2 regions of the Spirillospora sp. NPDC048824 genome follow, and region 2 is predicted to be linked to the other one. Evidence: riboswitches for the same ligand, from Rfam matches in the RefSeq annotation. Region 2 holds a riboswitch; the other holds the start of a gene.
The links. A riboswitch is a leader RNA that binds a small molecule or an ion and turns the genes downstream of it on or off. The one in region 2 is predicted to bind cyclic di-AMP.
Positions count from the first base shown of each region.

Region 1 (3,390 bases), on a different contig from region 2:
TGCGGTCCGAGCCGGACGTGGCGGGACGGGCGGCCGAGCTGGCGGCGCGTGAGACCGGCTGCTGCTCGTTCTTCACCTTCACCCTGACCGCGGCCGGCGGCGCGCTGACGCTGGATGTGAGCGTCGCGGGCCGGCACGCCGAGGTGCTGGACGCGCTGGCCGTCCGGGCGGCCGAGCTGGCGGGCCCGGGGAGCCGGCGATGACCGGGCCCGCCGTCACCGGCGGGCCCGGCGCGTCCGGAGGGTTGCGCAGCGGGCAGGTCGCCGAGGCGGCCGGCGTGAACCTGCAGACGCTGCGGTACTACGAGCGGCGGGGCCTGCTCGCCGAGCCCGAGCGGACGCCGGGCGGGCACCGGCTGTATCCGGCGGAGGCGGTGACGCTGCTGCGGGTGATCAAGACCGCGCAGCGGCTCGGGTTCACCCTGGAGGAGGTCGCCGAACTGCTGGACGCCGGGACCCACCGGCACCGCCGCGCCGACGCCGGGTTGCAGGCGCGGGCGAGCGCCAAGCTCGCCGAGGTCGAAGCCAAGATCACCGATCTGCGCACCATCGCCGACACGCTGCGCCGAGCCCTGGACGCCGGGTGCGACGACCTTGTCACGTGCGCCGGGGAACGGGGCTGCCCGCTGCCGTTCGCCGACCTGGCCGCCGGCCCCGGTGCCATGGGCACGAGCCTCTCAGGGCGGCACGGTCAGTCGTCCTGGCCGACGTCGAACTCCCAGTGCCACGGTTCGTACGGGTTGCTGTAGGCCCAGGCCGGGTGGATCCAGCCGTACTTCTCAGAGTTGTCCTCCAGCCACTTGAACTGGGGTGAACCGCCGTCCTGAACGCCGTCGCACAAGTCGACGGAGATGCCGATCCCGTGCTTGCTGTTGCCCGGGCGCGCGGCGTAGCCCGCCGGCATGGTCCGGTACAGCTCCTCCTGCTTCTCGTAGCCGCGGTAGGAGCTCCGCACGCACATCTCGTCGCCGAAGTGCTCCTGGTAGGCGGCGTTGAGCTTGTAGAACGCCACCGCGGCGTCGGCCCGCAGGTGCTCGTCCCGCTGGGGCAGCGGGCAGAGTTCGCCGACCGGAATCCGGCCGTTGGGGTAGCCGTGCTCGGTGGCCTCTGACGGCTTGCAGTCGTCCGGCGGTTCGCTCGGCGCTTCCTCGGCTCGCTGGGAACCCGTTCGTTCGGCACGGTCCGCCGGGTCCTTCGCCGAGACCTTCGCAGAGGCGGGGACGCCGGAGTCGCCCGAACCTCCGTCCAGCGGCATCAGCGCGAGGGTGCCGGCCAGGGCACCGGCGAGGACGGCGCCCATCAGCGGCGCGGGGTACTTGGCGTTCCTGACGTGCCGACCTGTCACGGCATCTGCTCCTTCCATACCGCCTACCGGGTTAGCTGACGGATTCGGACGTGGAAGTCGCCCTACGACGCTCCTCGAACATGGAGGGAAGGCGTCGATTCACCCCTGCGAGGCGGCACAGGCAGGTCGGCCTGGACGTCACTCGCGCTGGTTCCCCGGCTCCGCAGATAGCGGACTCGGCGCGGCCGCCCCCACCCTGGGCCGTGGGCTGAGGATGTGGCGGCTCACTGGTCGATGGCCACGGCGCCTGGCGGGCGCCGAATTCGGACAGAAGGTATCAAAAGCTCAAGAGAATGCAAACATGCCACAAACCGACGGCATTCCAGGTCAGAGCCGGTGAAGACCGCGTCTCCGTCCGACCGACCGTGATCACCGGATCTCACGCCGTGATTACACTTCCGTCACGCCGGGACCGGTCCCGGTGGATGACCCCCGACCATGGTCCAGTGAGTCCGGCGGCGGGAGGGGGACGGCGGTGGAGCCGCTTCGGCGTGGTGATCCGCACCGGGTGGGTCCCTACCGGCTCCTCGGCAGGCTCGGCGAGGGCGGGATGGGGGTCGTCTACCTGGCGCGGTCGGGGGCCGGCCGGCCGATCGCGGTCAAGATCGTCCGGCGGTCGAAGGCGGGGGAGCCCCGGTACGCGGCCCGGTTCCGCCGCGAGGTGGAGGCCGCCCGCCAGGTGTCGGGGGTGTTCACCGCGCCGGTGCTGGACGCCGACCCGGACGCGGCGCCGCCCTGGCTGGTCACCGCCTACCTGCCGGGGCTGTCGCTGCGGGAGGCCGTCGGCGGCTTCGGCCCGCTGCCGCCGGACGCCGTCCGCCCGCTGGCGGCCGGGCTGGCCGAGGCGCTCGCGGACATCCACCGCGCGGGCGTGGTGCACCGCGACCTCAAGCCGGGCAACGTGATGCTGACCGCGGGCGGCCCCCGCGTGATCGACTTCGGGATCGCCCGGCCGGAGGACGCGACGGCCGTCACGCGCGTGGGCACGCCCATCGGCACCCCCGGGTTCATGGCGCCCGAGCAGGTCCGCGGGGAGAAGACCGGGCCGGCGGCCGACGTGTTCTCGCTGGGCGCGACGCTGGCGTACGCGGCGACCGGGGCGGAGCCGTTCGGGTCCGGGCCGGCGCGGTCGCGCGACCTGCGGGCGCTGACCACGCGGGCGGACCTGGACGCGATCACCGAACCCTGGCTGCGCGGCCTGATCGGGGCATGCCTGCACGCCGACCCCGGGCTGCGCCCGTCCGCCGCCGGGGTGCTGGAACGGCTGGGACCACCGGATGCGGAGGGGCCGTCCCTGCTGGGCGCCCGGTGGCTGCCGCCGGCGATCGCGGAGGAGATCGACCGCCGGACCGCCGAGGCCGAGACGCTGACGCGCCCCCCGCCGGGCGACCCGCCGGACGCGGACCCCGCGGTCGGTCAGGCGCCGACGGAGGACCCGGACGATTCCGTCCAGGGCACGGCGCCCCCGCCGCAGGGCGTCACCCGGCGGACGGTCCTGGCCGGGGTGGGCGCGGGCGTCATGACGGCGGGCGGCCTCGGGACGTTCCTCTGGCGCCGGACCCGGGACCGGCAGGGCGGCGGCTCGCGGCCGCCGGAGGGGCGGGGCTCCCGCGCGCCGCAGGGGCCGCCACCCGAGGGACGCTCCCGGTGGACGCGCCGCGTCAGCGATGACTCCCTGGCCCTGGCCGCCGCCGACGGGGTGCTGCTGGCGGACGGGATCGAGAAGGACGGGGACGACAGCACCGGGATCGTCCACGCGCTGGATGCGCGCACGGGCGAGGTGCTGTGGAAACGCGACGGCGGCTTCTCCGCCGCGGGCGACGGCGGCGTGACGTACCTGACCCTGAACGAGGGCAGGGAGATCAGCGCAGTCCGCTCCAGGACGGGCGAGGTGCTGTGGACGCATCAGGTCGACTTCGACAGGCTCCCGACCGGCGAACTGGCGGCCGCCGGCCAGGTGGTCGTCTTCGGCCGCGAGGAGATCACCGCGCTGGACGTGGCCGGCGGCGGGCGGCGCTGGACGTCCGGGGCGTCCGCCCGGTCCGG
Region 1 covers NZ_JBICUS010000009.1:210,772-214,161, forward strand. Annotated here, with positions in the region: gene ACGFIS_RS20125 (hypothetical protein) at 1-203, shown strand, start outside; gene ACGFIS_RS20130 (MerR family transcriptional regulator) at 200-748, shown strand; gene ACGFIS_RS20135 (D-alanyl-D-alanine carboxypeptidase family protein) at 691-1,344, opposite strand; cyclic di-AMP (ydaO/yuaA leader) riboswitch at 1,351-1,536, opposite strand; gene ACGFIS_RS20140 (PQQ-binding-like beta-propeller repeat protein) at 1,820-3,390, shown strand, end outside.
Region 1: linked by a shared signal. The riboswitch ahead of ACGFIS_RS20135 (D-alanyl-D-alanine carboxypeptidase family protein) and the one ahead of ACGFIS_RS34175 (NlpC/P60 family protein) in region 2 are both predicted to bind cyclic di-AMP.

Region 2 (3,390 bases):
CCAATGTCCGTGAGGTCCTGGAGGACCTCCAGCAGGAGCGGTCGATCGCCTACACCACGGTGATGACGGTGATGGACAACCTGCACAAGAAGGGATGGCTGCGCAGGAAGCGGGTCGGGCGCGCCTACGAGTACGAGGCGGTCGCCTCGCGGGAGGGTTACACGGCCAAGCTGATGCGCGAGGCACTGTCGACCAGTAGCAACCAGGCCGCCGCGCTCGTGCACTTCCTGTCGGATCTCTCGCCGGAGGAGAGTGAGGCCCTGCAAGCGGCCCTCAAGGTCGTGCCACCGCGGGACACCAAATGAGCGCGGTCGCCCAGTTTGATCAGCCGCCCGCCTACAGCCCGTCAGGCTGTGACTGAGGGGCACCGTGTCGGAGGTGTTCCGGGTGACGCCCCCGTCACCCCAGGGGGTGGATGACGGGGGCGTGGACCATCTTCCCGTTGCCGATGTACAGGCCCATGTGGTGCAGGTCGCTGTAGAAGAAGACCAGGTCACCGGGCTTGAGTTGGCTTTGGGAGACGCGGGTGCCGGCGGTGTACTGGCTGCCGGTGTAGTGGGGCAGGCTGATGCCGACCTGGGCGTAGGCGTACATCGTCAATCCCGAGCAGTCGAACCCCTTGATGTTGGCGCCCTGTGCGGTGCCGTAGGTCGGGCCGGATGCGCTGCCCCCACCCCAGGAGTACGGGACGCCGCGCTGGCTCAAAGCCGCTCTGACCGCGCCCATGGCCTTGGCGGAGGCGCCTCCGGGGTCCACATTGGGAGCGGGTCCCGCGTTGGTGCGAGCGCCCGAGCCGGTACCCAGCTTGGCCTCGACCTTCGTCAGCTTGGCCTGGAGTTCCGTGCGCTTCTTCTTCGCCTCGGCGGTGAGTTCGTGGACCTGTTTCGCATGCGTTTCGGCCGATTTGCGGGCACGTTCCGCCGTCTGCATCGTCTGCAGCAGCTGAGTGACGCGAGCGCTTTCCTGGCTGGCGAAGTAGTTGAGTGTGGCCGACCGGTCAAGGACGGCCTGCGGGTCCCCGGACGAGGCGAAGGCGACCGCCGGGTCCCGCGGGCCGTTCTTGTAGCTGTCCGCGGCGAGCTTGACGATCCTGGCCCGCGTCTCCTCCAGCGCCTTCTTCTGGCGTGCGGCGTTCCCGTCGGCCACCTTGGCGGCGCGTTGGGCCTGCCGCAGTCGCACCCGCAGCCCGTTGTACTGCTCGCTGAGCTTCTCCGCCTCATCGGCGAGCTTCTTCTGCTGCGCGGTCAGCTCCCTGCGGGACGGGTCGGGCTCCGACCAGGCGGGTGCGGGGGCCACGAGCGTCGCGGAAAGAGCGATCGACGCCGTCCATGCCGTCCTGGTGATGATCCGGCGGCGGGCCGTTCTGTCTCCGGCAGCTCGTCGCTGCATGCGGTGTCCTCTCCTGTGCCGCCTACCGGGTGAGCTGCCGGGTTCGGGCCGGAGTCGCCCTACCGCTCGCGCAGAGCGGATTCACCCCAGTGGAGAATGGTTCCCCGGCTCCCTCGGACGGCGTGGTCCGCTGGATTCGGCGTGGCCATCGCTGTCCCCGGCGGGGACGCCTCGCCATGGCTCCTACGGAGCGTAGGAGATAGCGGCCTCATTCGCCACTCAAGTGGCCGATTGCGACAAACCGCCTCAACGGTCTCAGCAGATGTAGGACAGCTCCATGATGGTCGCGGCGGCGACCATCAGGGGAGTGGCGACGGCGGCGGCCACGAAGGCGGAGGCCGCCATCCGGACCGCCCGGCGCGGCTTCGTCGCCTCGGCGGACTCGAGCCGCCGGACCCGCTCCGCCAGCGCACCGGTCGAAGACCCGGCGGCGCCGAGGGCGCCCGCCACGCCCGGCGTCGCCGCGAGCCGGTGCAGGGCGTCGACGAGCGTTCGCCTTCCACATGCGCGGGCCGCCGCATCGTCGGCGGCCATCTCCAGCAGCAGCGGGAAGTTCTTCTTCGCCCGGCGGACCGTGGGCAGCCGGGGCAGCAGGGCGTGGGCCAGGTCGAGCATGAGCAGCAGTGCGTGATGCCGCTGACGCAGGTGGGCTCGCTCATGGACCAGAACCGCGCCGAACTCGTCGGGAGTGAGAGCGTCCTGTGTGCCGGTGCTGACGACGATCGCGCGATGCCTGGCCGGCAGCGAGTACGCGACCGGGACGGGATGGTCGAGCACGAGGACGTCCCCATGCTGACCGTGCTCCTTCGCGACGAGCCGCAGCATCTCCCGGTGCCGGCGGCGGTGACGTACCGCACGGACGAGCCGGGGCAGGCTGCGGGCGAGCCGCGAACAGCAGGCCGTGAGCACCACCAGGCTGGCGGCCGCCGCGATGATGATCGCCGAATCCCCGTGATGGGGCAGGCAGTCGCGCAGCCACTCCAGGAAGCCGTGGCCGGGCGCCGGGGGCGACAGCAACGCCGCCGCGATGATCCCGATGCCGGCGATGAATGTGCCGGTGAGGGCCGCGGCCCAGCAGGCGATGGCGATCCCCGGGTGCGCGGCGGGACGCCGAAGCCGATCGAGGGCGGGCCCCGCCAGACAGCCCAGCAGGACCGCCGTGCAGATCAGGCCGACCACCAGGTAGATCACGCCGTCACGCCTCTTGGCCGTCGGACGTCCGCCGGCGCAGCGCGTCCAGCAGGTGGCGGACGTCTTCCGGAGGGACGCTTTCGGCGAATCTCGCGAGGATGCCCCCGTGGTCGGGAGACTCGGTGAGAGCGTCGAGCATCAACTCGACCGCATACTCTTCCCGCGCACGGGTGGGGGCGTAGCGGAAGGCCGGCCCGTCCTGCGTGCGCTGCAGCAGCCCCTTCTGCGCCAGCCGCTCGGCGACCGTCTGGACGGTGTTGTAGGCCAGCGCCTTGTCGGCGTCCTCGTTCAGCTTCGCCAGAAGCTCACGAACGCGTAGCGGGCTGGGGGCCTCCCAGAGCACGTCCATGATGGAACGCTCGAGCGATCCGCTCAATCCGGCCACACGGCACCTCCGTCCTGCCCACATTCTGCCGGAGAGTCGGCCGTGGGCGGGAACGGGGACATCTTGAGCCTTCGGCGCCCCGGCTGGGGACGGCTTCCAACCGACGCCGGCGGCCCCCCGACGGCGCGCATCGGCGGTGATCGTTAACGGCATGTGATGCGTGGCTCGGCGGCATAGGTCGTATGGAACTTCTGGCGGCGCACGACCTTTCCGTCCTGCTTGAAGATCCGCCAGACGTCGATCTGGAATCCCTCCGCCCCGGGCATCGGAATGCACTTCGGCCCCGAGTCGGTCTTGTTCTCGAAGCCCTTGATCGCGTACGGCTCGGAACTCTTCGACGCGATGTCGTAGCGCTCGGTGCTCCAGAAGTTCACGGTGAGGGACGTGTCGGTGTAGGCGGTGTCGACGAGCACGCCGTGCGGGGA
Region 2 covers NZ_JBICUS010000026.1:63,798-67,187, reverse strand. Annotated here, with positions in the region: gene ACGFIS_RS34180 (BlaI/MecI/CopY family transcriptional regulator) at 1-305, shown strand, start outside; gene ACGFIS_RS34175 (NlpC/P60 family protein) at 400-1,389, opposite strand; cyclic di-AMP (ydaO/yuaA leader) riboswitch at 1,393-1,541, opposite strand; gene ACGFIS_RS34170 (M56 family metallopeptidase) at 1,645-2,580, opposite strand; gene ACGFIS_RS34165 (BlaI/MecI/CopY family transcriptional regulator) at 2,585-2,989, opposite strand; gene ACGFIS_RS34160 (VanW family protein) at 3,109-3,390, opposite strand, start outside.